4 regions of the Bacillus sp. AK124 genome follow, and region 1 is predicted to be linked to each of the others. Evidence: riboswitches for the same ligand, from Rfam matches in the RefSeq annotation. Region 1 holds a riboswitch; each other region holds the start of a gene.
The links. A riboswitch is a leader RNA that binds a small molecule or an ion and turns the genes downstream of it on or off. The one in region 1 is predicted to bind S-adenosylmethionine.
Positions count from the first base shown of each region.

Region 2: linked by a shared signal. The riboswitch ahead of M1E06_RS15425 (bifunctional homocysteine S-methyltransferase/methylenetetrahydrofolate reductase) and the one ahead of M1E06_RS12965 (YezD family protein) in region 1 are both predicted to bind S-adenosylmethionine.
Region 3: linked by a shared signal. The riboswitch ahead of M1E06_RS05610 (MetQ/NlpA family ABC transporter substrate-binding protein) and the one ahead of M1E06_RS12965 (YezD family protein) in region 1 are both predicted to bind S-adenosylmethionine.
Region 4: linked by a shared signal. The riboswitch ahead of M1E06_RS00905 (5-methyltetrahydropteroyltriglutamate--homocysteine S-methyltransferase) and the one ahead of M1E06_RS12965 (YezD family protein) in region 1 are both predicted to bind S-adenosylmethionine.

Region 1 is NZ_CP096378.1:2,591,513-2,595,701, reverse strand. Features, by position in the region: gene M1E06_RS12980 (dihydroorotate dehydrogenase) at 1-55, shown strand, start outside; gene pyrF (orotidine-5'-phosphate decarboxylase) at 24-743, shown strand; gene pyrE (orotate phosphoribosyltransferase) at 740-1,369, shown strand; SAM riboswitch class I at 1,533-1,639, shown strand; gene M1E06_RS12965 (YezD family protein) at 1,742-1,858, shown strand; gene M1E06_RS12960 (phosphoadenylyl-sulfate reductase) at 1,944-2,645, shown strand; gene M1E06_RS12955 (inorganic phosphate transporter) at 2,657-3,721, shown strand; gene sat (sulfate adenylyltransferase) at 3,747-4,189, shown strand, end outside.
Region 2 is NZ_CP096378.1:3,050,193-3,054,381, forward strand. Features, by position in the region: partial or broken gene M1E06_RS15415 (CvfB family protein) at 1-628, opposite strand, end outside; gene M1E06_RS15420 (YajQ family cyclic di-GMP-binding protein) at 769-1,260, shown strand; SAM riboswitch class I at 1,338-1,449, shown strand; gene M1E06_RS15425 (bifunctional homocysteine S-methyltransferase/methylenetetrahydrofolate reductase) at 1,528-3,357, shown strand; gene metH (methionine synthase) at 3,350-4,189, shown strand, end outside.
Region 3 is NZ_CP096378.1:1,110,497-1,114,685, reverse strand. Features, by position in the region: gene M1E06_RS05620 (DUF4257 domain-containing protein) at 1-118, opposite strand, end outside; gene M1E06_RS05615 (MDR family MFS transporter) at 339-1,520, opposite strand; gene M1E06_RS05610 (MetQ/NlpA family ABC transporter substrate-binding protein) at 1,641-2,465, opposite strand; SAM riboswitch class I at 2,522-2,629, opposite strand; gene M1E06_RS05605 (sunset domain-containing protein) at 2,761-3,441, shown strand; gene M1E06_RS05600 (ABC transporter permease) at 3,470-4,189, opposite strand, start outside.
Region 4 is NZ_CP096378.1:191,206-195,394, forward strand. Features, by position in the region: gene M1E06_RS00900 (glycosyltransferase family 39 protein) at 1-205, opposite strand, end outside; gene M1E06_RS00905 (5-methyltetrahydropteroyltriglutamate--homocysteine S-methyltransferase) at 345-1,475, opposite strand; SAM riboswitch class I at 1,549-1,658, opposite strand; gene M1E06_RS00910 (DUF3298 and DUF4163 domain-containing protein) at 1,977-2,660, shown strand; gene M1E06_RS00915 (chorismate--pyruvate lyase family protein) at 2,759-3,289, opposite strand; gene M1E06_RS00920 (LacI family DNA-binding transcriptional regulator) at 3,486-4,189, opposite strand, start outside.

The DNA of each region.
Region 1 (4,189 bases):
GTGTATCGGAAGGAGCTGGAAGGATGAAACATACGCCGCCCATCATCGCGCTTGATTTTGCATCAGCACAGGAAACATATGCGTTTTTGGACCGGTTTCATGGAGAAGAGCTTTTCGTGAAGGTGGGCATGGAGCTTTTTTATCAGGAAGGGCCGGCCATCCTTGAAAAGTTACAGGAGCGCGGCTGCCGCATTTTCCTTGATCTAAAATGCCACGACATTCCAACGACCGTATACAAGGCGATGAAAAGGCTGGCGGGGTTTGGCGTCAGCCTTGTCAATGTGCACGCAGCAGGCGGAAAGCAAATGATGGAGTCGGCGCTTGAAGGCCTTGAAGCGGGGACTCCGGCAGGCCGAAAACGCCCTTCATTAATTGCTGTGACCCAGCTGACAAGCACGTCTTCAGAAATGCTTCAGCAAGAGCTGCTGATTGAAACGCCGCTTCTCGATACAGTTGTTCACTACAGCAAGTTGGCTAAAGAAAGCGGACTTGACGGTGTCGTCTGCTCCGTCCATGAAGCCGAACACATTTACCGGGCCGCGTCTTTAGATTTTCTGACCGTGACACCCGGAATTCGCATGGCGGATGACAAAAACAACGACCAGGTCCGGGTGGCGACGCCTGGCTACGCAAGGGAAAAAGGCGTGTCGGCGATCGTTGTCGGCCGTTCGATTACACAGGCGGAAGATCCTGTGTCAGCCTACAGAAGAATAGGACATGAGTGGGAGGGAACCAAGGCATGAAAACAGACATTGCAAACCATTTATTAAGAATCAAAGCGGTTTTCCTGCGCCCGAACGAGCCGTTTACATGGGCGAGCGGCATCTTGTCGCCCATCTACTGCGACAATCGTTTGACGCTTTCATATCCGGAAGTAAGGGATGATATAGCTTCAGGGCTTGCCGGACTGATTCAAGACAAGTTTCCCGGAGCCGAAATGATCGCCGGTACGGCAACTGCAGGAATCCCCCATGCCGCGCTTGCCGCCGACAGGCTGAGCCTGCCGATGTGCTACGTCAGAAGCAAACCGAAGGCGCACGGCAAAGGAAACCAAATTGAAGGCGCTGTTGTAAAAGGACAAAAAGTCGTTGTAATTGAAGATTTAATTTCAACGGGAGGAAGCGTCCTTGAAGCGGCAGCCGCTCTCACAGAGGCGGGATGTGAAGTGCTCGGTGTCGCCGCCATTTTCACTTACGGGCTTCCTAAAGCTGCCGCCGCCTTCAGCGAAGCGGGCGTTGAATACCGTACGCTGACTGATTACGATACATTGACAGAGGCTGCGCTTGCCGGCGGATATATCAGCGAACAGGATGCCGCCAAACTGAAAGAATGGAAGGCGGATCCTGAAAGCAAGTCTTGGATGGATTAATGATAAAAGCCGTATTCTCCTAATGGGAGAACGGCTTTTTTTGCGTCTTTTTACAGATTTAAAAATAGTAAAATCGGATTATTTTTATTTTTTATTAATCCTATAAAAAAAGTCGGGTTGACTTTTGTTCGAATTGTGCTAAAATTTTAAAATAACAAAAGCAAACTTATCAAGAGCGGTGGAGGGACTGGTCCGATGAAACCCGGCAACCTGCGTGTGAAGCGTAAGGTGCTACTTCCAGCAAAATGCCCTCATTTTGAGAGATAAGGAATAGCGGAGTTCCTCGTCTTTCTTTCAAATTTGGAAGAAAGATTTTAATTTTTAGGGGCAGAGGAGGAGCTAGAAGTGAAGACAGATGAACAGCTTGAAAAGGTGATCATCAAAATGAAAGACATGCTGAAAGACATGAATTACGGATCGATCACATTCGTTGTTCAGGACGGCAAAGTCATTCAAATCGAAAAAAATGAAAAAATAAGATTGAAATAGCTGACTAGACAAACTAGAGGCGGTTTTCACAGTTTTTTTCTGCTGGAAGCCGTTTTTTTGTTGGCGAAAAAAGGGGGAACCGAAAATTTTTACTTACAGCACATGGGAAGAACCAAATATCTCTTTTCAGGAAGATGACTCTTATAAAGGAGCGCTGTCCGTCTTGAAATGGGCATACGGACATTACGGAAATCAGCTTGTATATGCGTGCAGCTTCGGAATTGAGGGAATCGTCCTGATCGATTTGATTTATAAGGTGAAAAAAGATGCGGTCATCGTTTTCCTTGATACGGGATTTCATTTTAAAGAAACGTATGAAACGATCGACGCTGTCAAAGAACGATATCCAGGCCTTCAGATTATCATGAAAACACCGGAGCTTACCGTCGAAGAGCAGGCGAAAGAATATGGGGACGAACTATGGAAGACCGCTCCGAATTCCTGCTGTGAAATGAGGAAGGTCATTCCTCTCCGCGAGACGCTTTCAGGCTACCCGGCGTGGCTGTCGGGCCTGCGCCGCGAGCAATCGCCCGGGCGGAGCAAAACGAATTTTTTGAACAAAGATGAAAAATTCAAGTCTATCAAAGTTTGTCCGCTCATTCATTGGACGTGGAAGGATATTTGGAGATATGTGACAAAGCACGATCTCCCGTACAATCCGCTTCATGATCAAGGCTACCCGAGCATCGGCTGCGCTCCGTGCACCTCTCCGGCCTTTACAATGGATGATCTTCGATCAGGCCGCTGGAACGGATCGGCTAAAACAGAATGCGGATTACACGAGTAAGGAGATGAGTCATGGAACTTGCCGCCATTTTATTTAGCATGTTTTTTGCGATGAATATCGGAGCGAGCGGTGCAGCTGCTTCAATGGGAATCGCCTATGGATCTGAAGCCGTCAAAAAGAAGTTTCACGCACTAATAATCTGTGCAGCAGGCGTTCTCTCGGGCGCCGTCATCGGCGGAGGAAACGTCGTGAAAACGATCAGCTCAGGCATCATTCCCGAACGGGTGATTTCGCTTGAAATCGTCTGCATTATTATCGGCTCGGCGGCACTGTCGCTCTTTATCGCAAATGTACTCGGCATCCCGCTTTCGACAAGTGAAGTGACGGTCGGATCTGTTGTCGGAGTAGGTGTCGCTTACCAGGTTTTATATGTGAAATCTTTGCTTGTCATCGTCTCATTTTGGGTCGTTGTACCAATCGTCGCTTTTACCTTTACATTTGCGATGGCAAACATCATGAAAAAAACGATCAAACGTCCAGCCTCGGGAAAGAAAGCAAAGGTTTTGGCGGTCATTCTGTTGATCACCGGGTTTTTTGAAGCCTTCTCAGCAGGCATGAACAATGTCGCAAATGCTGTCGGACCTCTGGTGGCGGCGCATGTTTTGACAGTCGGGGAAGGAACGCTCTACGGCGGACTGTTTGTCGCGCTGGGCGCCCTTTTACTGGGCAGGCGCGTTCTTGAAACAAACGGCAAAAAAATAACGAAATTTTCAAAAGGAGAGGGGATCATCCTTTCCGGAACAGGAGCCGGGCTTGTCATCATCAGTTCGATTTTCGGTTTGCCGGTTCCGCTTGCGCAAGTCACATCATCTTCTATTATAGGGATGGGAATGGCAAAAAACGGCGGCAATGTCTTTCATAAACAAGTGGTCAAAACGATGCTGAAAGTATGGGTCGTCTCGCCGTTCCTTTCATTAAGCCTGTCTTATATGCTGGTCAGCCTTTTATTAAAAGGAGACTATTATGCTCTCATCGTCGTCACAAGCGTCCTTCTGGCATCTGTCGGGACGATCAGCCTGATGAGAGCAGTCAAAAAAGAGCACAGCTCCGTCCATGAACAAGGCGGAGGAATTTAAACACAAAGTAGGGGGAAACAAGTTTATGAGTTTAGCACCACACGGCGGTGTATTGGTTAACCGCGTCAATGAAGCATACGATTTTCAACATATCGCACAGGAAATAGAACTGGATTTAATGGCTTTTTCAGATTTGGAGCTGATCGGAATCGGTGCGTACAGCCCGATCCAAGGCTTTATGACAGAGAAAGACTATCTGTCCGTTGTCGAAAATATGAGACTGTCAAGCGGCGAAGTATGGACGCTTCCGATCGCTCTGCCTGTTGACGAGCAAAAAGCTTCAAGCTTAAAAGCGGGGGACACCGTCCGCCTCACCTATAATGGGGAAACATACGGCGTCATCGAGATCGAAGACATCTATACGCCGGACAAGAAAACGGAAGCCGTCAATATCTATAAAACCGACGAACTCGAGCATCCGGGCGTCAAAAAATTGTTTGACCGCGGCAGCGTTTATGTGGGCGGGCC
Region 2 (4,189 bases), 460 kb from region 1:
TCTTCTTTTACTTTGATCACCCTTGCGGTCAGCTTTTCCCCAAGCCTCGGCTCTTCCTTTCGCTCAGAAGAATGGATAAAGCCTCTGATACCGGTTTCGGAAATCATAAAAGAGCCTGATGCGATCAAGCGGTAGATCGTTCCGGTGAGCTCTTTATTCATCAGACCGGGTGAAGCTTCACTAAACAGCTCGCTGATCTTATCCTCCGGCGCCGGTTTGGCAAACATCCTTCCGTGCCCCGTGATTTTCAGCATACAGTACAGCCTGTCCCCTTTTTGCGGCCATACTGATTCATACGGCGGGAGATGCTCTGTCGCAACGAGGGCGTCCTTCGAGAGCCCGACATCGACGAAAACCCCCATGCCGCTGACGGCATCAACGACTTCCACCCAGCCGTACTGTTCAGCGCTGATCATCGGCTTTCTCATCGTAGCCGCCAAGCGATCTTCATGATCGACATATAAAAAGACATCGACCTCTTCTCTATCTTCAATATCCTCCGTGATCTCGCTCTGATGCAGAAGGACCGCCGTTTCGCCGTCCGTCAAAAAGTAACCGTAATCGGCTTTATGATCTATTTTCAATGTTAGCTGCTGTCCTGGTTTCATACTGTTTCTTCCTTTCTTATCCGCCTGTTTTTCTTTTTCTTATTATTCCTCCAATGTTAAAATTATTGCCGGATCGCGGCCAGGCAAACCGCTCGATATTGGAAGTTTCACCTTATTCTACTATAATTGACTCATAAGTAAAATGGATGGAGGTTTTCACATGGCGAAAGAAAGCTCATTTGATATCGTCTCAAAGGTTGAACTGCCTGAAGTTCAAAACGCAATTCAGACCGCTCTCAAGGAAATCGGCACACGCTATGATTTCAAAGGGTCAAAAAGCAGCATCACACTCGAAGGAGACGAGCTCGTTCTCGTATCGGACGACGAATTTAAAATGAACCAGCTGAAAGACGTGCTTGTCGGCAAACTGATCAAGCGGAACGTCCCGACGAAAAACATCGAATACTCAAAGCTTGAGAACGCTTCAGGCGGCACGGTCAGACAGCGCGGAAAACTAGTTCAGGGCATCGACAAAGAAAACGCGAAAAAAATCAATAACCTGATAAAAAAATCGGGTCTGAAAGTTAAATCGCAAGTGCAGGATGATCAAGTCCGCGTAACCGGAAAAAATAAAGACGACCTTCAGCAAATCATCGCGATGGTGAGGGAAGCCGACCTGCCGATTGATGTCCAATTTATAAATTTTCGATAAATTCTTAATTTACTGTTGATTATTCCCCCGATTTTCGGTAAATTGAGTAAAAGTAATCAATAGAAACTAAATAGCTGTTCTTATCAAGAGAGGCAGAGGGACTGGCCCAATGAAGCCTCAGCAACCGGTGAATGAATATTCATGACCAAGGTGCTAAATCCAGCAAGCAGTCTGCTTGGAAGATAAGAAGACGGACAATGTCGATGAAAAGTCTTCTGCTTCACAGAAGACTTTTTTGTTTATCAAAAATGCTTAAGGGGGAAAACGATGGGTTTTTTGGAGGATATAAAAAGCAAAACGTTAATCGCGGACGGCGCAATGGGCACACTTCTGTATTCCTACGGGATCGACAGGTGTTTTGAGGAACTGAACATCTCCAAGCCCGAAGAAGTGAGACGCGTCCACGAAGCGTATGTACAGGCCGGCGCCGATATTATTCAAACGAACACGTACGGCGCAAACTTCATCAAGCTGTCCAGATACGGGCTCGAAGACGAAACAAAACAAATCAACGAAAAAGCGGTCCGTCTCGCCCGCTCCGCCGCCGGTTCTGCTTATGTTCTCGGTACGCTCGGCGGAATCCGGACGTTCAACAAAAACTCGTATTCTCTCGAGGACATTAAAAGAAGCTTCCGCGAACAGCTCTATCTTCTGTTAAATGAGCAGCCGGACGGACTTCTGCTCGAAACCTATTATGATTTAGAAGAAGCGCGCGAAGTTTTAAAGATTGCCAGAAAGGAAACAGAGCTGCCGATCATTTTGAATGTCTCAATGCACGAAGAGGGCGTTCTTCAGGACGGAACCCCGCTTGCGGACGGCCTGAAGCAGCTGGCATCCCTCGGCGCAGACGTCGTTGGTATCAACTGCCGCCTCGGCCCTTATCATATGATCAGAGCGCTTGAAGAAGTCCCGCTTTTAGAAGACGCCTATCTTTCCGTCTATCCGAACAGCAGCCTCCCGTCCCTTGTCGAAGGCAGGCTTGTTTATGAGACAGATGATGAATATTTCAGGGAAAGCGCGGAGGAATTCCGCAATCAAGGCGCACGGATCATCGGCGGCTGCTGCGGAACCACGCCGAACCACATCAGGGCGATGGCTGAGGCGGTCAAAGGGCTTCCTCCAGTCACCGAAAAACACGTGAAAATCAGAAAGAAAGCGGCGCTTGCTGTTCAAAACGAAAGGACAGAGCCCGTTCTCGACGATCTGGCCAAGCAAAAACGGTCCATTATCGTCGAACTCGATCCTCCAAAACAATTAAACTTTGAGAAATTTTTGCACGCCGCTAAAGAGCTTCAATCAGCCGGAATCGATGCACTGACATTGGCGGACAACTCGCTTGCCACACCGAGGATCAGCAATGTCGCCTGCGGCGCGCTCTTAAAACAGCGCCTCGATATGAGGTCGCTGATCCATATTACATGCAGAGACCGCAACCTGATCGGCCTGCAGTCCCATCTAATGGGGCTCGATACACTGGGGCTGTCAGACGTGCTGGCGATTACCGGCGATCCGTCGAAAATCGGCGACTTTCCGGGAGCGACTTCCGTCTATGATCTGACATCGTTCGATTTGATCAGCCTGATCAAACAGTTTAACGAAGGCTTGTCATATTCAGGTAAACCGCTCGGCAAGAAAACAAATTTCTCAGTGGCGGCCGCCTTCAATCCGAATGTCAGACACATTGACAAAGCGGTGAAACGGCTTGAGAAAAAAATCGCCTGCGGCGCAGACTATTTCATTTCCCAGCCTGTCTATTCAGAGGAGCAGCTCATCAAAATCCACGAAGAAACAAAGCATCTTGAAACACCGATCTATATCGGCGTCATGCCGCTGACCAGCAGCCGCAACGCGGAATTCATCCACAACGAAATCCCCGGCATCAAACTGTCCGATTCAATCCGCGAAAAGATGGCGCTGGCGGGAAATGACAAACAAAAACAGGCCGAGGAAGGGCTCGCGATCGCCCGCTCCCTGCTTGATGCGGCGTGCGACCTGTTCAACGGCATTTATCTGATCACACCGTTTTTGCGGTCTGATTTAACCGCCGAACTGACGGCATATATCCACCAGAAAGAAAAGGAGAAAACAAATGTCTAACATCAATGACCAGCTGAAGAAAAAAATCCTCGTCCTTGACGGTGCGATGGGAACGATGATCCAGAATGCCGGTTTGTCCGCCGCTGACTTCGGCGGCGAGGCCTATGAAGGGTGCAATGAATTTCTAAGCATCACGGCACCTCATATCATTCAGGGCATCCACGAAGCCTATCTGGCCGCTAAAGCCGATATCATCGAAACCAATACATTCGGAGCCACACGGCTCGTTCTGGACGAGTACGACCTCGGGCAGCGCGCCTATGAAGTCAACCTCGCTTCAGTCAAACTCGCCAAAGCGGCCGCCGAAAAGTTTTCCACACCTGAATGGCCAAGGTTTGTCGCCGGCGCGATGGGTCCGACGACAAAAACCCTTTCCGTCACCGGCGGCACGACCTTTGACGAGCTGATCGATAATTACGAGGAACAGGCAAGAGCGCTGATCACAGGGGGAGCCGACCTCTTGCTGCTCGAAACGAGCCAGGATATGCTGAACGTTAAAGCGGGCTTTATCGGCATCAGGCAAGCCTTCGAAAAAACCGACAAAACCCTTCCCCTCATGGTATCAGGCACGATCGAACCGATGGGCACGACACTGGCCGGCCAGGATATCGAATCGTTCTATATCTCACTCGAGCATATGAAGCCGGTCAGCGTCGGTTTAAATTGCGCGACGGGCCCGGAATTTATGACAGATCACATCAGAACCCTTTCTTCCCTTGCGAGGACGGCCGTCAGCTGCTATCCGAATGCCGGCCTCCCCGATGAGGAGGGACAATACCATGAATCACCGCAATCGCTCGCGAAAAAAATCAAGGCGTTTGCAGAAGAAGGC
Region 3 (4,189 bases), 1.5 Mb from region 1:
AAATGAATCGTTTCGTTGTTCTCGGTTTCTCGAGGCGCCCTCTTTTTTTAACGTGCCCGAGAACCCCCATAATCCCTCCAATCAAACAAGCAACCAAAACTTGATGCAGCATCTTCATCACCTTCCTAAAGCCCTTAGTTTAGTCAAGCGACTTCAGGCCATCGAGCAGCCCCCCTAGACCCCTTGCGATGATATTCGATACTACCATACAGAAAATGTGTTCTGTCTGAGAAGAAAAAAAGCTTGTTTCTTCCATTATATGTGAAGATTTGGTTGATAATCTTGATTCCTTCGATTCATTTTCATATAATTACAATTACCTATTTTTTCTATACCACTTATGCATCTGATTGAGCGGAGAGCTGCTTTTCCTTCCTGTCGTATAAAAACGCCGTTCCTATTGCGAACAGCAGCAATACGAGCAAAACCGCGAGCAAAAGCTGCATATTGAAATAATCAACCAGCATTCCGCCAAAAAGCGGCCCGATCATTCTTCCGCCGGTCGCCATACTGTTGACAAACCCTTGATAAAACCCTTCTTTTCCCCTCGGAGCGAGACGGTTGGCGATTGTCGGCACAGCCGGCCATACAAGCATTTCGCCAATGGTCAGCACAACCATCGCGGCAAGAAACGCCGGAAACCGTTCAGCGCCAAACAAAATTCCGTATGCCATCATAAAAATGACAAATCCGATCACGATTTGGTTTTTCAGCGATTCGGCAAACCGTTTCACAAAAAAACCGATCAGCGGCTGACCGAAAACAATGAGCGCCCCGTTCACTGTCCAAAGTACGCTGTACTGCCCAAGAGATATCCCCAGCTCCTGGGTGTGTGAAGCGATGGTCGAGGACCATTGCGAATAAGCGACCCAGCCGAGCAGGTAGCCCGTACATATAACCAAAAGCGCGGAGAATCTAGATTTCCCGCTGACTGAATCGGCATGATCCAAAACAGAAGACTGCATGGCTTTTTCAGACCGAATGCGTCTAAATCCGAAAATCGCAATCATGAAAAAGACGGCATACAGCATTGCATTCGCCAGAAAAACATACGTAAATGAAAAAGACGCGACAATTCCGCCGAGCGCTGAACCAACTGCCACCCCTGCATTTTGCGCCACGTATACAGCATTGAACGGCTTTCTGCCGCCTTCCGGCCAAACCGAGCCGGCCATTGCATAGCATGCCGGAAACACGATCCCTGATCCAAAACCGGCCAGTGTTAAGAAAAGAATGTATTGGAACCACTCGTGAAAAAAGACGAGGCCTGAAAGGCTCGCAAACGTGATCACAATTCCAAGTACGACGGTTTTAAATCCGCCGATTTTATCGAATAGATATCCCCCGAACAGGTTGCCCAGCACATTTGCCCCTGAGTTCAGCATCAGCACAAATCCGGCCGCTGTCAGCGACTTTCCCAAATGCTGATGGATATAGATGGTATTCAGCGGCCATAAAAAAGATGCCCCTGTGACATTGATAAACATTCCGATGACCAATAGCCATAATGTGCGCGGCATAGCGTTTCCTTCTTTCTCTTTAGCATTCCCTCTAGATTCTATTCGTTTTGCCCATTTTTTTCAATTGACACGATTTCGATTTTCAACATAAAAAACCCCCTTTTTAAAGGGGGAATTTTTTTATGATTGCGTCATCCATTTTGGCTTTCCGAAACCGGCGAATTCCCGATCGATCGCATCTTCGAAAGCTTTGGATTTTACCGCTTCTTTGAGATCTTTGGCGAATGGCTTGTCTTTGTTTTTTTCATCCACTACCACTTGATTGCGGTAGCGGTCAGGCATGTTCTCAAGCGCCAGCGCGTCCTGCAACTTCATATTAGCGGAGAGAGCGAAATTACCCGGGACAGCCGCGATATCCAGGTCATCGACCGCTCTTGGAAGATTGGCAGATTCAAGCTGTTTAAATGTCAGCTTTTTCGGATTTTCCGCAATATCCTGCACAGAGGCTTTCAATGTGTCGACATCGCTTTTCAGCCGAATCAGCCCCTGATCCTGGAGCGTTAAAAATGCCCTGGCGGCATTGGCCGGATCGTTTGGAACAGCCACTTCCGCCCCGTTTTTGACATCGTTCAAGTCGTTATATTTGGCAGAATAGAGACCCATCGGAGCGGTCGGCACAGAAATGAGTGCAGCAAGATGTTTATTGTTTTCTTGATTGTATGATTTCATAAAAACCTCATGTTGAAACAAATTGGCGTCGAGTTCGCCTTCGCTTAACGCCGTGTTCGGCTGTACATAGTCGGTGAATTCGACCACTTCAACTTTGTAGCCTTTTTTCTCAAGTTCAGGCTGAATCGCTTTTTTGACCATATCGTAATACGGTCCTGCAGTAGCGCCTATTTTGATCGTTTTACCATCGCTTTCGGCATTGTTTCCGCATGCGGTCAGAAGCGCCATGCTCAAGGCCAGTCCCAGCACGGAAGTCCATTTTAATATCTTGTTCATGTACATCTCCTCCTCCAAAATAAAAAAAACTCTTTCAGCGCCTGAAAGAGTTGTTCAACTTATCTTTCAGAATGCGCCTGACATTCTGCTGGATTTAGCACCTTGCTCTGCTGCAGGTTGCTGAGATTTCGCCGGGCCAGTCCCTCCATCTCTCTTTATAAGCTGCATATTCAGTTTTTTAAATGATTTCTTTATTTTACGTTTGAATATTTAGATTTGCAAGAAGTTTTTTGGTATAAACATTTTTTTCTTTTTAAGCTAAAATATAGTTATCAAACACGAAAGGAGACGAATCATGGAATCTATCATGCTGATCGGGTTTTTATCCTTTATTTTTTCCATCTGCTACCTTGTATTTCATTTGATCAGAAGAATCTTTTCTCCAGGCAAAAGGTTTTCCAGAAAACTCTTTTATCCTTGTTTTGCAGGCGGACTTCTCCTCCTGATCATCTCTGCGCCTTATTACAGTGAGGAAACATATGCCGTCGATGAGACAAAAACAGAGGACCTGACAACCGAGCTTCAGGAACTGAAAACTGAACACAGCGCTGTACAAAAGGAGCAAACCGCATTAAAGCAGCAGCTCAATCAAGCAAACGAAAAACTGAAGGCAGCCAAAACGGAGAATGACACATTAAAAAAAGAAAACGAAAAACTGACAAAAGAAAAAGACTCGCTTACGAAAAAAACAAAATCGCTGTCAGAAAAACTGGCTAAGGCTGAAGAAAAAAGCGGCAGTACCGAAGCCACTGTAAAAGAAAAGAACGCCACCGCTCAGGCCGGAACGTCACACAGCGCGCCCTCCCCTAAGAAAAACAGCGGTGAAAGCAAACAGGAGTGCAAAATCAAAGGAAGCGTCAACCATATTTATCATACACCAGGAAGTACATATTATGACCGCACGAAAAACGTCGCCCGCTGGTTCTGCACAGAACAGGAGGCGCGTGATGCGGGGTACAGACCTCCGAAACGTTAAAAAAGCCGGCATACCGCCGGCTTTTTTCTTAAAGCTCTCTTCTTAATGCTGTCAGCACGTTCGTTCTTGTCGCTTTAATGGCCGGGTTCAGGCCTGAAAGAATGGCGACGCCTGCACTGATCAAGGTCGCGATAAGGACAAGACTGACCGGAATGTACGAGAAGGTGATGCTGAAGTCTGCCGCACTCGCTCCTCCTTCTGAAACCGATGATAAAATAGGTGGTATAATCTTGTTCACTAAAAAGCTGACACCGTATGAAATGATAACACCTAAAACAGATCCTAAGATACCGATATAGGCGCTTTCCAGCAGAAACATTTTCCTGATCACGTTCGGGCTTGCCCCGATCGCTTTCATAATGCCGATCTCCTGCGTCCGCTCTGTAACCGCCATTGTCATCGTGTTGAAAATGCCGATCGCTGAAATCAAGACGGCAATGACTCCGACGAAGATCAGACCGATTTTAAAAGCCATGAAAAAAAGATTAATGCTTTCGAGTTTTTTCGTTATTGAATCGACGTAGTAGCCTTCATCCTCCAAATCTGTTGTCAGCTGTCCGACATGTTCAAAGTTATCCGCGTAAACCGAAAGCTTTTTTTCGATCGTGCCGCTGTCTTTGTCCGCCTTCAGAAATCCGGTGATGTCTTTTTGCATGTCGTTGCTGACATAGACTGTTGAATCGCTTGCCCATTCATAAGAAGGTTTTTTCGTAACTCCGACAACTTTCAGATCATATGTTTTCGCTTT
Region 4 (4,189 bases), 1.9 Mb from region 1:
CAACCGGCGGTTTATCAACTGTTACAAAGCCTGCTGGATCAAATGATGCGTAAAAAAAGTTATGAAAACTTTGGGTCATACTTTCAACGGCCGCCGTATAGTAGGCGTTGTCTGTGTCACTATTCCAGATGCCGTACAAGTTTAAAGCTGCAGATAATACAAGAATGAAGACCAGGAATATATCGATTTTCCTTTTCTTAATCATTGTTCGATCACCTCACTAAAGAGCATTATAGAAGCCAAATATGATCAAACTATGAACAAATCAAGAAGGAATTTTAAATTGTATAGAGGGGCAAAAAAAAGAGACATGCCGTCAGGAGGCATGTCTCAAATATGAGGTGTTATTTCCATACGTCTTCTGCGATCTCGACGACATGGCGCAGTTTTTCCCATTGCTGCTCTTCCGTCAGGAGGTTGCCTTCTTCTGTGGAGGCAAAGCCGCACTGCGGGCTTAGGCACAATTGGTTCAGGTCGACGAAGCGAGCTGCTTCGTCGATGCGCCGCTTAATATCATCCGGGTTTTCAAGCTCTCCGAATTTGGACGTGATCAGACCGAGGACGATCTGCAAGTCTTTCCGTTTGACATAGCGAAGCGGTTCGAAGCCGCCGGAGCGCTCGTCATCAAATTCAAGGAAAAGTCCGTCTAAATTGAGTCCGTCGAAAATCGTTTCTGCAGCCGCATCGTAGCCGCCTTCCGCCACCCATGTTGACTGGAAGTTGCCGCGGCAGATGTGCATGGTGACCGTCAAATCGTCCGGGCGTCCTTCAACTGCTTCATTAATCGTGTTGGCGAAGGACTGGCGCAGTTCATCAGGCTGGCGGCCGAAGGCTTTGATCTGCTCATGTCCTTTGTCTGAGAAAAATACCGACCAGGCCGTGTCATCCAGTTGCAAATAGCGGCAGCCGGCATCGTAAAATGCGCGGATCGCTTTTTTGTAAGCCTGCGCGACATCGTGATGGAACTCATCCAGATCCTCGTACGGGCTTTCTCCAAGTTTTCCTCTGAAAAACAGCATATTCGGGCTCGGAATCGTCATTTTCGGCGTATGTGTGCCCGCAATATCATGAAGAAATTTATAATCTTCCAGCATCGGATGGTTTGTAAAATCGACTTTGCTTGTTACTTTGATTCCGCGCGGCTTCGTTTCAACATTATGAAATTGAATGCCCTTATCCGCTGTATATCCTTCTACGCCGTCAAGCCCTTCAAGAAAATCGAAATGCCACCATGACCTGCGGAATTCCCCGTCAGTAACGGCTTTAAGGCCAATTTCTTTTTGCTTTTCGACAATGCGCTTGATCTCTTCGTTTTCGACTTCGCGCAGTTGTTCAGCGCTAATTTCACCGTTCGCTTTTTGAATACGCGCTTTTTTTACGGGCGCAGACCTTAAAAGACTCCCCACCTGATCAGCTCTGTACGGTCCGATTTTTTTCCCAGGCGTTTGCTTCAGTACATCGGTTGATTGTGTCATGCTTCATCCCTCTTTCTTTATAGACATAAAAAAGCTCTTCCCGATAAGGAAGAGCTTGATATATTCAATCTCCTCCTTATCTTCAAGAGCACGTACATGCTCTTAAGGATTTAGCACCATTCTGTCATAGACAGCGGTTGCCGGGTTTCACAGGGCCAGTCCCTCCACCACTCTTGATAAGGAAAACCTTTTTATGCAATTTTTTAATAGTTTTAATATTAATACTTTTTATAAAAATGTCAATGGGTTTAAAAAAACTATTTGGTTTTTCATTTTCTTCTTCTGCGGTTAAACCGGAGGGCGTATCGAATCAGCGTGTGAATTTTTTGTCAAGACAGTCGTTCAAATGGTCAACAAGGTGCTGAACGAACAGGGTGAATTAGAATATTTTTCAATTTTTATCTCCGAAAATAGAAACTTTCTCGCGAGTTCACCGGTCTATCATGTGTACCCGATTTCAAAATGGGTATGATAAACAATGACAGATTAAGGAGGGTTCTTATGAACAAAAAAACAGTGTTTAAAGCGTTAGGTATGCTGATGACAGGGGTATTGTTTTTTGCGCTGTACGGTGCGGCCGCACTTCCTTCTGCACACGCGGCAAATGAAAAAAAGCCGACGGTCACGAGCCATACTTACAAAAACATTAAGGCTTTGAAATACCCGCAGGTTGCAAATGTAAGCAGCAAATCTCTCCAAAATAGGATCAACAAAGATTTTAAACGTTATATTGAGCAGTCCTACAAAGATTATGTAAAAAACAAGAAAGACGGCCAACAGCACGGATACCAAACAGATTATCAAACGTCCTTTGAAGTGAAATACCGGACCGGCCAAAAGCTAAGCATTCTGACAAGTAATTACGTCTACTCCGGCGGAGCGCACGGAAATACGGCAGTCCGCTCTTTCAACTATGACCTTGCCTCTAAAAAGCGGGTGTATTTATCAGATATCTTAAATACAAAATCGAAAATGGATAAGACAAAAACATACATTTACGACTATATTCAAAAACACAGCGACATTTTCTTCCCGGATGTGAAGAAGAAAGACATCGTCCTTGGTAAAAACACGGCTTTTTATTACACAAAAGACGGCATTGCGATCGTCTTCCAGCAATACGATGTCGCTCCTTATGCTGCCGGAAATCCGGTCGTTGCCGTGCCGAAAACGGTGTATCAATAAATAACAGCCCCTGTTTCGCAGGGGTTTTTGTTTTGAGGGAAGAAGGAATGGGGAGGTTATGGAAGCCTTTTCATGAAGTGGCAGCTGACGGGCATGATTCAGCCCGCAGTCCGTTCGCAGATTTTTTCTAAATCGAATAGCTCGCAGACATAGAACATGCACTGCCGGCCGCTGATAATCTGATATTTTTTAAAAGCATATGTCCGGTCTGCTGAAACAGGTACAAGTTGTGTGAAATGTTTTCCCAGGCAGTCGCCCGTACTGAAAATTTCACGCCTTGACTCCAGTTCTGCAATGATTTTCCCGATGGGAAGCCTTTCTGCCTGCAAATCTTGTTTGATGGCGGGCGGCAGTAAGTTTGTTTTAACATAGACATAATTATAAGATAAATAATCATCGCCTGTTTTCAAAGAGGAAGTTCTAAACAAGATGTCATCATCGCGTTGAAACAGCCTCGCTTCTTCAGGTGACAGCTTGTCATAATCAATATTATTTTGCTGAAAAACTTCGATTTCGGCTTTGCCGCCGATCAGCGTTTCAATCGCTTTGGTTGTTGAACCATCGGTTTTGGTTAACATGTCTTTTACAAGAGCAACTAGAGTTTCAGGAAAAAAGTGGCTTACGCTCAATGAAAGGCACCCCCGTACCAAAATTAGAATTTTTTGAAAACTTGTCTTTAAATTTATCATGTGGAGATGCGTTTGTCTAGAAAAATAAGTTAAATTTTAGGTTAGTAATGTAAATTTTATATTTTTAACAATTGGATAGATCAGGATATGTATGGAAAAAGGAGACGTCAATGTCTCCTTTTTTTGTGCGATTCATTTAAGTCGTCTCTCCTTCTAAAAGCTGTACGGGCAAATAGGTTTCCAGCGGTAAATCATCGAATTCGCCTTCAATGGCTTTGGACAAAATCTCGATGGCCGTCTTGGAAATGAGTTCAATCGGCTGCTGGATGGTTGTCAATTCCGGGAGGATGGACTGAACGGCTTCCGTTCCGTCGTAGCCGATCACCTTTAATTGCCCGGGAATGTCTTTTCCGCGTTTTTTTGCTTCGGTGATGACTGTAGCGGCCATGAGGTCATCGCTGGCAAAAATGCCGTCAGCCGCAGGCTGTTCATCAAACAGTTTTGAGATGATTTCCCGGTAATTTTGATGAAAGGGAACCTCATATGTAATCGGCTGCCTTCCGTGTTGTCGCATCACATCTTCATATGCTTTTCGTCTAAGATTTGCCGGTGTTTTCAGCTCAATTGGTCCGTTGAGATGGATGATGTGCCGGCAGCCTTTTGCAATTAACAGTTCTGTCGCTTTTCTTCCTCCGTCATAGTTATTGGAGCCGATGACGGGAATCGTTTCCGATAAGTAATGATCGATGGCGACAATCGGCAGGTTTTGCCGATGATAGTTTAAGATTCCCCTGTTGTAGGTCACGGCGATGACGCCGTCCACTTGATTTCGCATCAGCATTTCCAAGTATTTTTCTTCTTTGTCTTTGCGGTTCAAGCTGTTGCAAAGCAGCAGTTTGT